Regions from separate parts of the Azospirillum sp. P4_B5 genome, predicted to be linked through region 1. Evidence: riboswitches for the same ligand, from Rfam matches in the RefSeq annotation. Region 1 holds a riboswitch; each other region holds the start of a gene.
The links. Region 1 has a riboswitch for thiamine pyrophosphate ahead of thiO (glycine oxidase ThiO). Riboswitches for the same ligand answer to the same signal wherever they lie in the genome.
Positions count from the first base shown of each region.

Region 2: linked by a shared signal. The riboswitch ahead of AC1DVI_RS24495 (LuxE/PaaK family acyltransferase) and the one ahead of thiO (glycine oxidase ThiO) in region 1 are both predicted to bind thiamine pyrophosphate.
Region 3: linked by a shared signal. The riboswitch ahead of AC1DVI_RS20945 (ABC transporter substrate-binding protein) and the one ahead of thiO (glycine oxidase ThiO) in region 1 are both predicted to bind thiamine pyrophosphate.

Region 1 is NZ_JBFUHT010000010.1:173,961-178,684, forward strand. Features, by position in the region: gene thiS (sulfur carrier protein ThiS) at 1-56, opposite strand, end outside; gene thiO (glycine oxidase ThiO) at 53-1,171, opposite strand; TPP riboswitch at 1,229-1,332, opposite strand; gene mgtE (magnesium transporter) at 1,379-2,818, opposite strand; gene AC1DVI_RS10835 (STAS domain-containing protein) at 3,115-3,417, shown strand; gene AC1DVI_RS10840 (glycosyltransferase family 61 protein) at 3,430-4,593, opposite strand.
Region 2 is NZ_JBFUHT010000038.1:62,736-67,459, reverse strand. Features, by position in the region: gene AC1DVI_RS24500 (acyl-CoA reductase) at 1-1,034, opposite strand, end outside; gene AC1DVI_RS24495 (LuxE/PaaK family acyltransferase) at 1,034-2,113, opposite strand; TPP riboswitch at 2,190-2,319, opposite strand; gene AC1DVI_RS24490 (class I SAM-dependent methyltransferase) at 2,377-2,952, opposite strand; gene AC1DVI_RS24485 (acetylornithine deacetylase/succinyl-diaminopimelate desuccinylase family protein) at 2,995-4,278, opposite strand; gene AC1DVI_RS24480 (formate dehydrogenase subunit gamma) at 4,355-4,724, opposite strand, start outside.
Region 3 is NZ_JBFUHT010000028.1:75,706-80,429, reverse strand. Features, by position in the region: gene AC1DVI_RS20960 (phytoene desaturase family protein) at 1-390, opposite strand, end outside; gene AC1DVI_RS20955 (DMT family transporter) at 604-1,497, shown strand; gene AC1DVI_RS20950 (STAS domain-containing protein) at 1,502-1,879, opposite strand; TPP riboswitch at 2,041-2,138, shown strand; gene AC1DVI_RS20945 (ABC transporter substrate-binding protein) at 2,208-3,362, shown strand; gene AC1DVI_RS20940 (branched-chain amino acid ABC transporter permease) at 3,370-4,254, shown strand; gene AC1DVI_RS20935 (branched-chain amino acid ABC transporter ATP-binding protein/permease) at 4,247-4,724, shown strand, end outside.

The DNA of each region.
Region 1 (4,724 bases):
ACGGTGGGGGCGGCGAGATCCTCCTCCCGTCCATTCACGCGGATGCGGGCGCTCATGCCGCGGCTCCCTTCGGCTGGGCGAAGCGGTCGAGCGCGAAGGGGCGGATCACCGGATCGGCCTCCCCGGTCAGGACCAGCCGCGCCACCGAATCCGCGGTGACCGGGGTCAGCAGGATGCCGTTGCGGTGGTGCCCGGTGGCGTAGACCAACCCCTCCACCTCCGAGAGGCCGAGGATCGGGGCGTCGTCGCGGGTGCCGGGGCGGAAGCCGGCCCATGCTTCCTCGATGGGCAGTTCGGCGATGCCCGGCAGGGCGCGCCACGCCCCTTCCAGCAGGGCGAACTGGCCCCCGGCGGTCAGCCGGTCGTCGAAGCCGCGCTCCTCCGTCGTGGCGCCGACCAGCAGCCGCCCGTCCAACCGCGGGATCAGGTAGGTGCCGGGAGTCCACACCACATGACGCAGCAGCGGCAGGCGGGCGTCCATGCGCAGGCAGAGCATCTGCCCCTTCACCGGGCGCACCGGCGGACGCACCGCCGGAGACAGCCCGTCGATCCAGCCTGACCATGCCCCAGCGGCCAGAACCACTTGATCAGCCTCGAAAAGCCGGTCGCCGACCTGGACGCCGACGGCCCGGCCGCCGCGGATCTCGATGCGGGACACCTCGGCATACTCGTGCACCACGGCGCCGGCCCGCAGGGCGGCGGCGTGCAGGGCGGTGGCAACCTTGCGGTTGTCGACCTGATGGTCGCCGGCGCAGAACAGCGCGCCGGCCACGCCCGGCTGGAGATAGGGCTCGCGCCGCCGCACCTCCGCCCCGCTCAGCCATTCCACCGGCAGGCCGAGCTTGGTCTGGAAGTCGTGCAGGAAGCGCACCTTGGCCGCGTCGTCGGCGTTCAGCGCGATGACCATCGTGCCTTCGTCGCGCAGGTCAACCGCCATGCCGGCGGCGGCCTCAAGCTCCGCCGCGAAGGCGGGCCACAGGTCCTGCGAGGCGCGGGTCAGCGGCAGAAGACTCTCTTCGCCGGGCTCCGTCTCCACGCAGGCGGCGAGCATGCCGCCCGCGGCGTGGCTGGCGCCCCGGCCGGGCGCGCCGCGGTCGAAGACCTCGACCCGGCAGCCGGCGGCGGCCAGCCTCCAGGCGATGGACAGGCCGATCACCCCGGCGCCGACCACGGCGACGGAGGGTCCTCCAGAAACGGAAAGGGTGGAATCAGAATGAAGTAAGGGCGCGGATACCATGCGGCGGCTCCCTTCGCTGGCATTATCCAGACAGGTTCGATGGGTGTGATCTCAGCCGCGCGAGCGCATCCCGCACGGCACCCCAGCCAATGCCCGGATCATCCGGAAGAGAGCCGCCTTTGGCAAGCCCCTTTTCGTTGGTCACAGCAACAAAAGCGACGCCAGCCCCAGGAAGGACAGGAACCCGATGACGTCGGTCATGGTGGTCAGGAAGACCGAACTCGCCACCGCCGGATCGACGCCCAGCCGGTCCAGCCCGATGGGAATCAGCACCCCGCACAGGCCGGCGACGAACAGGTTGATGACCATGGCGCAGCCGATGACCAGCCCGATCATCGGCTCGAACCACGTCGCGGCGATGGCCCCGACGAGCGTGGCGAAGACGGCGCCGTTGAGCAGCCCGACCAGCACCTCCTTCCCCACCACGCGGGGCGCGTTGGAGGACGACAGCTCACGCGTCGCCAGGGCGCGCACCGCCACGGTCAGGGTCTGGGTCCCGGCGTTGCCGCCCATCGAGGCGGTGATCGGCATCAGCACGGCCAACGCCACGATCTGCTCGATGGTCGCCTCGAACAGCGAGATGACGCCCGCCGCCGCGAAGGCGGTGAACAGGTTCACGCCCAGCCAGGAAATGCGCGAGCGCGAGGTTTCCAGAACCGAGCGATAGATGGAGGTGTCGCCGACGCCGCCCAGTTTGCCGATGTCGTCCTCGGCCTCCTCGTCGATGATGTGGACCACGTCGTCGACGGTGATGACGCCGATCAGCCGCCCGCCGGCGTCCACCACGGGGGCGGAGACCAGGGCGTATTGGCGGAACAGGTTCGCCACCTCCTCCTGGTCCATGGTGGCGGGAATGGTGTCCACCTCCTCCGTCACCAGATCGGCGATGCGGACCGACCGCTTCTGGCGCAGCAGGCGCGACAGTGGCACAGCGCCGACCACCCGGTGCATCGGATCGACGACGAAGATGTCGTAGAAGTCCTCCGGCAGCTCGTCGGTGGCGGCGCGGACATAGTCGATGGTCTTGCCGACCGTCCAGAACTGCGGCACCGCCACCAGATCGCGCTGCATCAGGCGGCCGGCGGTGTATTCGTCGTAGGTCAGGTTCTCCTGAACCAGCGCGCGGTCGGCGGCCGGCAGATTCTCCAGAACCTCGCGCCGGGTGTCCTCGTCCAGATCCTCGATGACGTCGACGGCGTCGTCCGTGTCCAGCTCCGCGACGGCGGCGGCCAGCTCCTTCGGCTCGAACAGCTCGACGATCTCCTCGCGGAGATCGGGGTTGAGGTAGCTCAGCACCTCGCCGTCGAAGTCGGGGCGCAGGACGCCGACCAGCGCCTCCCGGTCGTCGTGGCCGAGCTGCTCGATCAGATCCGCGATGTCAGCGGGATGCAACGTGTCCAGCTCGGCGCGCAGATCGTCGCGCCGTCCGGCGTGCAGCCGTTCGACGACCTCCTCGACGAACTCCGGCTCCACACCATAGGCGCGCTCCTCCTCCCCGTCCTCGCGGGGCGGGTCGGGGCGTTCGGCCGGGTGCGGCACATCGTCCTGGATACGATCCGGTTCCTGGCGGTCGGTGTGCATGGCGGCACCCTCCCTGTACGATGGCAATGCGGCGTGACGGCATGGTCCTGCGATCGGCCGACCATGGCGCACCGGCGTTTGCGGGTTGGTGGGGAGCCCTTGCGGGTTCCCGCCGGGGCGCCCACCGAATATAGGTGTGCCGCCGTTTTGTCCAGCGCGGCGGGCCGCTCCGGCTTCTCCAGACCCTCGCGCAATGCTTGCGTGGGCTGCGCAATTCGTGCACCCATAATGCGCGCGCGGCTTTTTTCCCCGCGCAGGCAGCGAAAAACAGACACCACCGGCCAACGGATGTGACGATGGAGTACGCCTACACCGACATCGACGGTCAGGAAGGGATCATGCTGTCGGGGCGTTTCACCTACGACGACAGCCGCAAGTTTCATGATTTGCTGGCGGACTGGGACATCGGCGCGCGGCCCGAGGTGCGGCTGGACCTGCGTTACATGACCTTCCTGGATTCCGCGGCGATCGGCATGCTGTTCGTCCTCGCCAACCGCTGCCGCGACGCGAAGGGACTGGTGACGGTGCACAATGCGCAACCCTACATCGTGCAGACCATGCGGCGCGTCGCACTCGACCAGTATGTGGAGTTCCGCTGAGGCGGCCCGGCGTTACAGGAAGCCCTCCCTCTTCAGAACCGCAGCCAACCGGTCGACCGGAAGGCGCCAAGCCTTGTTGTGAGGCCGCAACGGCTCCCAGAGGCCGTCGTTCTCACCGACCACGCATCCGTAGCGGATGCCCTTGAGATTGCCCAACCGCCGGAACAGCCAGTTCACGTTCAGATCCATCTGCAGTTCGCACAGCGCCGCGCGGCTGTCGCAATAAACCACATTGGTCAGGCCCGCACCGTGCGGAGCCACGATGTGCGACGCCTCGGCAAATCGCTGCGCCTGTTCGGCGAGCGGAAGCGTCTCGCATTCGAGAATCTCGTAATCGGCCGCTTCCAGGAGGGTGATGACCTCCTGTTCGTTCAGCAATCGGCGATGCTCCGCGTTCCGGCGCGCGATGTACAACCGGCGGCCCGCCACCGTCGACGGCGCACCCAAGCCGGAAGACGCGAAGACGCGCAACTGCTCCGAGCGCGGGAAATGACCGAAATCGCCAATGTTGGGTATGAGAATCAACTCGTCCACTTCGACGGTTTCCGGCGCATGGACGGCCTGAAGCCGCATCGCCCGGCGGCTCGCGACGCCGTTCAGAAAATCCCACTGGAATTGACACCGCAAGGGCGGAACAAGAAAGACATCATCAAGGTACTTTTCCGGCAGGACGGAAAAACGGGACATCACATCGATGTTCCAATGGTAATAATTATAAGCTCCACCCGGTGCGAGAAGGTGAACGGCGCGATTCTGCAACCGGCTGAACTTCTCGCTCGATACTGAAATCGAGCCGGCATCACGGTCGAGATGGATGCCATGCTCCGCCAGTTCGATGTATTGGATGGTTTCATCAAGCAGGCAAAGCCCGGTCTGTCCGGTGGTCTGGTCCACCGGCCTGAGCATGACGATGCCGGACGACGAATGGACCAGGGCGCCGCGGAGCCGGTAGAGCCGCACCGACGCCGAGCGGTAGACCGATTCGCACCATGCCCCCTCGTAGGGACGCTCGAAAACCCGGCGATGCGAGAAATCCGTGTCGCCGAAAGCCAGCGGCGCGACCCCGATCTCCCGCGCCGGCAACAACTCGCGCGACTCCACGATGGGATGCCCATCGCCGTCGACCAAGTGCCGCGCCTCCGCCTCGGCGAGCGACAAATGGAGAGGAAGGTTCATGTCACGGGCATCCGGGCTGGTCCTGGCTGACGGAACCGTTTCCCCCGTCTTGGGCTGTTTGTCGGCCCCTGCTTCGCGCGAAAAAACAAAAGGACGCCGTATGACGGGCGCCCTTTCAACATCTCATTCCT
Region 2 (4,724 bases), on a different contig from region 1:
TTGCGCCAGGACGCGACGCTGCCCGCCTCGCCCATCGACAGGGGGCGGCGCGGGAATTTGCTGCCCAGCGCGTCCAGCTCGTGCGCCAGATAGCCGGCGAACTCCTGCGGCGACACCCGCCCGCCGCGCTCTACGAAAAAGGACTGGGGCGAGTAGCAGCCCTGCTGGTCGTAGCGCGCCACGTCGTAGGCCGCCTGCCGCGCCACCGCCCCCGCCTTCCCGGCGTCGAGCGCGGAGCGGGCGACCATGCCGAAGCTGATCTTGTGTCCGTAGGGCAGGAAACGCGTCGTGATCGGCACCCGCGCCCGGATGGCCTCCAGCGCGTCGTTGCCGCCATAGGCGACCACCGTGTCGGCGCGGGTCAGCCACGCGCGCTCCGCCGCTTCGTCGCCGCCCTTCCACCAGACGATGGCGATGCAGTCGGCCAGCTCCGGGTCGATCTCCGCCAGGATTTGCGCGAACCAGCCGGCGAACAGCGGCTCGGCGCTCGGCAGCTTGCCGACCGTGCCGGCCTTCACCAGCAGGCCGGAGATCAGGCTCCACAGCGGCAGGCCCGGCACGTTGCCCGCCCAGACGTGCAGCAGCAGCTCCGGCCCGAAGGCGCGGGCGAAGCCGCCCTTGGGCATCGGCTGGAAATCGTCGAGCACCGCCGGGTTGGCGAAATCCTCGGCGATGAACTTCCGCAGCTCCGGCCCGCGGAAGGTCTTCAGATAGCCGGTCAGCCCCAGCCGGACCATCTCCGCGTCGTAGCCGGTGACCAGCGGCAGCAGCCGTTCCGCCTTTTGCCTCCACGGGTCGTCGCGGTCGAGCAGCCGGGCGATGGCACGGTCGATGGCGGCGGCGATCTCCGCGACGGTGCGGCTTTTTAGGTAGGCCCGCGCGTTGGCGCGCACTCGCGTTGCCAATTCAGCGATCTGCGCCTCGCTCAGCACCGGCACCGCCACGTCGAGCGTCTCGGCGCCGCGCCGGAAGGTCAGCGTCCGCCAGTCCACCGCGTCGGCGGACAGCCCCGGCAGATGCCCGGCGCGCTCCATCAGGGCGCCCGCGCCGCTTTGAGGAAGTCCTCGACCGCCACGGAGCAGCCCTTGGCGTCCGCCCCGTCGGCCCGGCCGAGAAGCTGGAAGCCGCCGTCCACCTCCACCCCCGCATCCTCGGTCAGGATGGCGGAAGCGCAGTTGAAATGGGCCAGATCGTGATGGACCAGCACGCCGACGCTGCCGCGCGGCACCTCCTGGCCGGTCAGCGGGTTGATGACCCGGCTGCGGATCCAGTGCGGACCGGACTTCACCGACGGGCAGGTCTCGTTGCCGTCGTCGTAGAACTGGGTGCTCAGCTCCGTCATGCCGTACATGTTGATGCACAGCCGGCGCGGCACGCCGAAGGTGGCGGAGAGGCGGCTGTAGAACTCCTCCGCCGCCATCTCGCGCGACTGGCCCTTGAAGCCGCCGGTGTCAAGGATGCGGCTGCCCGCCGGCAGGGCGAAGCTCCGCCCCCGCTCGGCCAGCGCGTCCATCAGATGCACGACGCTGAAGCTCGCCCCCAGCAGGGCGTAGGGTTCGCCGGTTTCCTCGGCGCGGGACAGCGCCTCGATCGCCCCGTCCACGTCCAGCCCGGCGTCGGATATGAGGTAGCGGCTCTCCGCCGTCCCGAACTCGTTCTTGGCCAGCGCCAGATAATGGGCAAGCGAGGAGTTGGGCATCGCCTGCTCGGTCGGGAACAGGATGCCCATGCGCAGCCGCTCCCATTCCCCCATGAAGCGGCGGCGGAAATTGACGGTCATGGAGCGGTCGTAGACCGCCAGCGTCGGATGGTGGCTCTTGCCGCGCACGCCTTTGGTGGTGCCGCTGGTCATGAAGACGTGCGGGCATTCCTCCGGCGGGCGTCCGCTCAGCGTCAGGTCCTTGAAGGCGCTGATCGGCACGGCGGGCACGTCGCGCCAGCTCTTCACCGTGCGCAGGGTGCGCGCCCGCTGGGTGGCGAAGCGGCGGTAGGGGGCGTTGGTCTCGAACTGATGGGCGAAGACGGCCAGCGCCATGCGGTTGAACGCCTCCTCGTCCGCCTCTCCGGCGGCGATGAAGGCCAGCAGCTCTTCGACAAGTCGGGCTTCGGTCACGTCCGCACACACCTTTTGCAACGCCAACAAACTGTTGCCGGGACAAGCGGTGTCTGGATGGAATGGGGGTACGCCGTGCCGCCCTTCAGTCCCGTCCCTACGCCGGTATGACCCGGATCAGGTTCGATGGGTCACCGCGTTGTCCGGATGAAAGCGCCGGACCGGCGGAGTCTCAGCCTCCTAGCGAGGCCCCCCAGGGAACATTCGCAAGCTAAGGGACCGGCCCCCGCCCGTCAAGCCGGTCGGGTTCGAGGAGGTCGGGTTCAGGCGGCGTCCTTCACCACCTCCAGGACCATGGCAATCTCGTCGATGACGTTGTTCTGGCTTTCCATCGCCTCCATCACCTCCTGGTTCGTGACCTCCCCAGACGCCAGCTTGTGGTGCCAGCGCGGGGTCGGGGCATAGACGATCGACAGCATGCGGAAATCGACGTTCAGATGCATGGCCAGCCGCGTGTTGGGCCAGCCGCGCTCGATGAACTTCCGGTTCTCCTCCATCGAGAACAGGCTCAGCACGTTGGGCGTGATCGGGCGGACGTGGGTCGGGTCGCCGAGATAGCCGTCGCTGCGCGGGTGCGGCACCTTGATGGTGATCCGCGCGCCGTGCCGGCAGACGCGGTACAGCTCCCTCATGATGTTCAGGAAGCTCTCGGTCGTCTGGCCCATATGCTCCAGCGCGTGGATGAGCTGGACGTCGGCGACGCTGCTCTCCTCGAACGGCCAGGGCACGACCTCCAGGTCGGCGACGATGTCCGGCCCGAAGGTGCCGTACTTGTCCACGTTGACGTAGCCGGCAAGCCGCGTGTCGCCGCAGCCGAGGTTGAGCTTGAGGTCCGACATCGCGCGCGTGTCCAGCCAGCCGTTGTTGCCACGAGCGCGACCTTACACCTCCCGCCGCAACAGCGACAGGGCGGCCATCGCCATCACCTGTGCGGCATGGACCATGTCGTCGATGCCCACATACTCGTCCGGCTGGTGGGCGAGGTCGAGGATGCCGGGGCCGTAGGCGATGCAGTCCTTGAGATGCCCGACCCGCGCGATGTGCTTCTGGTCGTAGGTGCCGGGGGACACCACCCGCGCCGCCGGGCGACCCAGCACCGTCTCGATGGCCGCCCCCACCGCCCGCACCACCGGAGCGTCGGTGTCGGTCAGGGTGGGCAGGAAGGCCAGCACCTCGCGCAGCTCGTAATCGAAACCGGGGCGCTCGCGGCGCAGGTCCTCCAGGATGCCGACGATCTCCGCCCGCACCTCCTCCGGGTCCTCCTCGATCAGATAGCGGCGGTCGATGACCATGCGGCAGCGGTCGGGCACCATCGGGCTGGGCAGGCCGCCGTGATCCTCCGCCTGCCCGCCATGGATGGCGTTGATGTTCAGGGTGGACTGCCGCGCCCCCTCCGGCACCACCGGCATGGCGGTGCGCTTGGCGGCCAGCCGGGGGATCAGCTCCGTCTCGATCCGGTGCAGCACGGCGCCCATGTGGCGCACCGCGCAGTTGCCGAGGAAGGGCATGGAGCCGTGGGCGACGCGGCCCTTGGTCTCGATCTCCGCCCACCAGACGCCGCGGTGGCCGATGCACACCCGGTCCACGTTCAGCGGTTCCGGGATGATGACGTGGTCGACCCGCGGGCGGGAGAAGTAGCCGAGCGTCGCCAGATGCCCGACCCCGCCGTAGCCGCCGGACTCCTCGTCCACCGTGCCGGAGATTTCCAGCGCGCCGGGGAAGGGGATACCCTCCTCCAGGATCGCTTCCACGGCGATAATCGACGCGGCGATGCCGCCCTTCATGTCGCAGGCGCCGCGGCCGTAGACGCGCCCGTCCTTCACCACGCCTTCGAAGGGATCGACCGTCCAGCCCTGGCCGGCGGGCACCACGTCGATGTGGCCGTTGAAGTGCACGCAGGGGCCGGGCTCGCGCCCTTCGATCCGCGCGACGACGTTGGTGCGCGGGTAGCGGTCGCTGTCGCCCGGCGCGCCGTCGGCCCGCACATATTCCACGGCGAAGCCGCGCCCGGCCAGCCGCCGCCCGAGGAATTCCGCGCAGTCGGTGTAGACGTCGCCAGGCGGGTTGACGGTGGGGATGCGGATCAGGTCGCGGGTCAGCGCGACGAGGTCGTCGCGCCGCTCCGCGATGCGGCGGAACAGCGACTCCCGGTGGTCGAGCGGCATGAATCCTCCCCACGCACAATTCGTTGCGCGGAAGGATCGGCCATGCCGGCCCGCCTGTCGAGAGATGTTCCGCGCCTCACTCCGCCGCTCGATGCCGCAGCCGTTCGTCCTCATTGGCCCGGCCGTTGCGGAGTTGCTCCTCGTACCAGCGGCGGTGATGGTCCTTGGCCCAGTTCTCGTCGACCACGCCGCTGCCCATGGCGTCGAAAGCGCCCTCCATGCCGATGGTGCCGATGTAGATGTGCCCGATGATCAGCGCGATCATCAGGGCTGCCACCACCCCGTGCGCGACGTGCAGGATCTGCATGCCGCCGATCCCGGTGACGGCGAAGGGCATCATCAGCAGGAAACCGGTGAGCGACAGCGCAAAGCCACCGAACACCACCGCCCAGAAGACGCCCTTCTGACCGGCGTTGAAGCGCCCGGCCTCCGGATGCTCGCCGGAC
Region 3 (4,724 bases), on a different contig from region 1:
CCACAGCGCGGTGACCGCCTTGTTGACGGCGACGAACTGCGGCAGGTGCCACAGGCCGGGCGGCGTCGTCTCGCGGGCGTAGGGCAGGGTGAAGGGACGGCCCAGCGCGAGCGAGGCGAAGGCCATGCCAGCCAAGGCGAGATGGACGGTCACCCCCATGCGCTCGAGCGGTCCGATGAAGAACAGCACGACGAAGAAGACGGCGGCGACCAGCTCCGGCGCCTTCGGCGATCCGCCCCGCCAATCATGGGCGCAGAGCGTCAGGCTGAGCAGCAGCGCCGCCAGCGCGGCCGCCGCATGGCCCGCCGGCTGCAGAACGCCGAAGGCAACCCAGGGCGAAAAGCCGACAAGGATGCGGATCGATTGGGGCATAGGCTTTGGCAGGAGCATGGCGGACCTTTGCTGTGGTGACGCCCGCCAGACTGTCCAAGGCACCGGACGGGGCCAGCGCCGATCCGCGAAAGGCCGGGGTCGCTTCGCCAAACGCTCACCCGTCGATTCACGAAGCGTGAAACGCCGGCACCCCTCCGAGCGGCGCCGCGCGGGCCAGACCTGCGGTTGCGGCATTGGGCAGCATCATGGTTGCTCAGATACTGTGCAATCATGACCCAAGCCGCCGCTCTTCCCGCCGTTGACAGCGATGACACACGCCGCGCCATCGGCTGCTTCGTGTTGGCCATCTTCCTGTTCGCGGGCATGGACACGCTCATCAAATATCTGAGCGGCGGCTATCCGGTGGCGCAGCTCATGTTCGCTCGATCGGTGGTGGCGCTGGTCCTGGTCGGCGGCATTTCGGTGGCGCATGGCGGCTGGGCCGGGATGCGCACGCGGCGGCCCTTCGCCCACGTCTTCCGCTCGCTGGCCGGGCTGCTGTCGATGGGCTGCTTCTTCTACGCCTTCAAGCATCTGCCGCTGGCCGAGGTCTATGTGCTGAGCTTCGCCGGTCCGCTGTTCATCACGGCGCTGTCGATGCCGCTGCTCGGCGAGCCGGTGGGCTGGCGACGCTGGGCGGCGGTGCTGGTCGGGTTCGGCGGCGTGGTGGTGATGGCCCGCCCGGAGGCCGACGCGCCGCTCCTGCCGATTGTCGTCGGCGTGGCCGCGGCCTTCTTCTACGCGCTGGCGATGATCGCGGTGCGCGGCCTGTCGCGGACGGAGAGCAACACGGCCATCGTCGTCTATCTGCTGCTGACCACCACGGTGGTGAGCGGCGTGGCGGCGATCCCCGACTGGGTGCAGCCGGGCGGGTTCGACCTCGGGCTGATGCTTCTGGTCGGCACGCTGGGCGGAGCGGCGCAAGTGCTGATGACCCAGGCCTTCCGCCTGGGCCGCGCCGCGGTGGTGGCGCCCTTCGAGTATACGGGGATGATCTGGGCGACCCTGCTCGGCTTCCTGGTCTTCGGCGACGTACCGACCCCCACCGTGCTGGCCGGGGCGGGGATCATCATCGCCAGCGGGCTCTACATCCTCTATCGGGAAACGCTGCGCCGCGGCGACTGACGGGTCAGGCGGCGGCGGGAAGCGCCACCCCGTCGTCGATGGCGAGCGGAGAGACCGTCAGGGCGATGATCCGGCTGCGTTCCAGAACGCGCCGGATCCGTGGCGGGTGATTCTCGAAGGCGATGGCGCCGCCACGGTCGAGCACCGCGTTGCGGAGCGCCAGCAGAATGCCGATGCCGCAGGAATCGAGGAACTCCACCCGCCCCAGATCGACGCGCAGGGTCAGGGCCGGCGCGTCCGCGACGCGGCGGAGCAGGGGCGTCAGGCCGGGCAGGGCTGCGTGGTCGACCCGCCCCGACAGGACGGCGCGCAGCCCGCATCGGCCCGGCGCCGTGGCGAAAGGGTGCAGGGTGACGGTGCTGTGCGACGGAGTGGGCCGCATCCTTCGTGACGACTTTCCTAGTGGAACGACGGTCCGGCCGAGGCCGGGAGCGGCGGAAGGAACCACGGGAAGCGCGACTCTGCGGTGTCTGTTGCGTTGCGAAATTGTGAAAAGGCGCCGGGCCGCCGCTTGACAGCCGCGCGCCGGGCTCACACTGTGCACACGAACGGCTGGGGTGCCTGCCGCAAGGCGGGCTGAGACCACACCCATCGAACCTGATCTGGGTCATGCCAGCGAAGGGAGCCAAGCGTTCGAGGCTGTGCCGCCGCTACACCCCTGGCCTCCTCGTCCTCGCGCGGTTCTTCGCCGGGCAGGAGGAGACACATCCATGCGGCGCTTCCTTTCCATCCTCTCGGCAACGGTCTTTACGGCGGCCTTTTCGTCGTCGCTCCTGCCCGGCTCGGCGCTGGCGGGCGAAGCCTCGGTCCCTGTGCTGGTGCCGCTGACCGGCTTCCTGTCGCTGGAGGGGACGAGCCAGCGCAACGGCGCGGTCCTGGCGCTGAAGGACGCGCCCGCGGGTGTCGCGGTGCGGTCGGAGGTGATCGACACCGGCACCTCGCCGGAGGCCGCGGTCACGGCGCTGGAGCGCGCGGCGGGCGGCAAGGTCACGGCGGTGGCGGCCAGCATGCTGGGCACGCAGATGCTGGCGATGCTGCCGCTGGCCCAGGATTACGGCATTCCGCTGGTCACCGTTTCCGGCACGGCGAGCATCACCGAGCAGGGCAACCCGTGGGTTTTCCGCTTCTTCCCCGGTGACGCCGTGACCAAGGAGGCCCACGCCCGCTACGTGACGGAGGAGTTGGGGAAGAAGCGCCCGGCGGTGATCTACCAGACGACGGCCTACGGGCAGAGCGGCAAGGCCCATTTGGAACAGGCCTTCAAAAAGCTCGGCGTCGAGCCGGTGTTCGAGGAGGGGGTGGAACCCGCCGCGAAGGACCTGCTGCCCGTCCTGACCAAGGCGCTGGCCGCCAAGCCCGACGTGCTGGTGCTGCACCTGCATTCCGGTCCGACCGCCCTGTTCATCCGGCAGGCGGCGGCCAACGGGGTGGCCGTGCCGATCGTCGCCGGCTCCGCCATGCACCAGCCGAGCACGGCGGCGCTTTTGGAGCCGGCCGAGTTGAAGGGTGTCTGCGCCGAGACGGCGGCCTCGCCGATCTCCGGCGGCAGCCCGGAGGTGGAGGCCTTCACCGCCGCCTACCGCGCCGCCTTCAACGCGGAGCCGGACGCCTTCGCGCTCGGCCAGTATGACGGCATCCGCATGGTGCTGGAGGCCGTGAGGAATGGCGCTGGCAGCGCGGAGGAGGTGCGCAAGGCCCTGTCCGCCGGGACCCACCAGGGTCTCGCCATGACCTACCGGTCTGACGGCAAGGGCAACATGGCGCATTCGGCGGTGGTCGTCTGCTACGACGGCGCCTCGCGCGTGCCGGCGATCGCCAAGCGGTACGACAACCTGACCGGCGTGGTGACCGGCATGGTGAAGTGAGCGGGCCTTGATCACCCTGCAGCTTCTCGTCAATGGCCTCGCCCTGGGTGCGGCCTACGCGCTGGTCGCGCTGGGCTTCGTGCTGGTGCTGAACGCCACCGCGGCGGTGAATTTCGCGCAGGGCGATCTCGTGATGGCCGGCGGGCTGCTCGGCGTGGCGCTGGCGCCGCATCTGCCGGCCTATATGCCGTTGCCCGGACTGCTCCTGCTGCCGGTGGTGCTGGTGCTGATGGCCGGGCTGGGGTTGGCGCTGGCGGCGGCGGCCTATCTGCCGCTGCGCCGCCGCCCACCGGTGGCGGTCTTCATCAGCACCATCGCGGCGGGGATCATCCTGCAAAACGGCGCCTCCGTCCTGTTCGGGCCGGAACCACGGGCGGCACCGCCGCTGCTGAGCGGGGGGGCGCTCGACCTCGGCGGGCTGGTGGTGGCGGAGCAGTCGCTGGCCATCATCGCCGTCGCCGCTCTGCTGATCGCCGGGCAGCAATGGCTGTTCGGGCGGACCCAGCTCGGCCGCCGCCTGCGCGCCACGGCGCAGGACCCGGAGATGGCGCGGGCCTGCGGCGTGCCGGTGACGGCGATGATCCTGATCACCTTCGCGCTGGGCACCGCCTTCGCCGGGGCGGCGGGACTGCTGCTCGCCAACCGCTACTTCGTCACGCCGACGGCGGGCGGCGACCTGATCCTGAAAGCCTACATCGCCGTGACCATCGGCGGCTGGGGCTCGGTCCCCGGGGCGGTGGCCGGCGCGCTGCTGATCGCGCTGTTCGAGGTCGGGGTGTCGTCGGTGCTGTCCTATCCGGTGGCGCTGGGGCTGCTCTACGCCACGCTGCTGGTCATCCTGGTCGCCCGCCCGCAGGGGCTGTTCGGGGAGGCGGCGCGGCGCCGTGCGTAAGGGCGTCCACAAGCTGTGGGCGCTGGCCCCCACCCTGACCCTCCCCCGCTTCGCAGGGGAGGGGATGATGGTTGCGGCCTTGCTGGCGTACGCGCTGCTGTACGCGTCGCCCTATGGGCTGCGCGTGCTGACCGTGGCGGGGGTGTATGCGCTGGCCGCCATCGGGTTCCAGATCGTCTTCGGGCTTGGCGGGGCGCTGTCGCTGGCCCATGGCGCCTTCTTCGGGATCGGGGCCTACGCCACAGGCATCCTGGGCAGCCAATGGGGCTGGAGCTTCGCCGCAACCTTCCCGGTGTCTCTTCTGGTGCCGCTGCTGCTGGCCCTGCTGGTCGGACTGCCGGTGCTGCGGCTGGAATCCCATTACTTCGCGCTGGCGACTCTGGGCATCGCGCAGGTCGTCCATCTGCTGGCGGTCAACAGCCCCGGCCTGACCGGCGGCGCCAATGGCCTGCCGGGGGTGCCGGGCATCG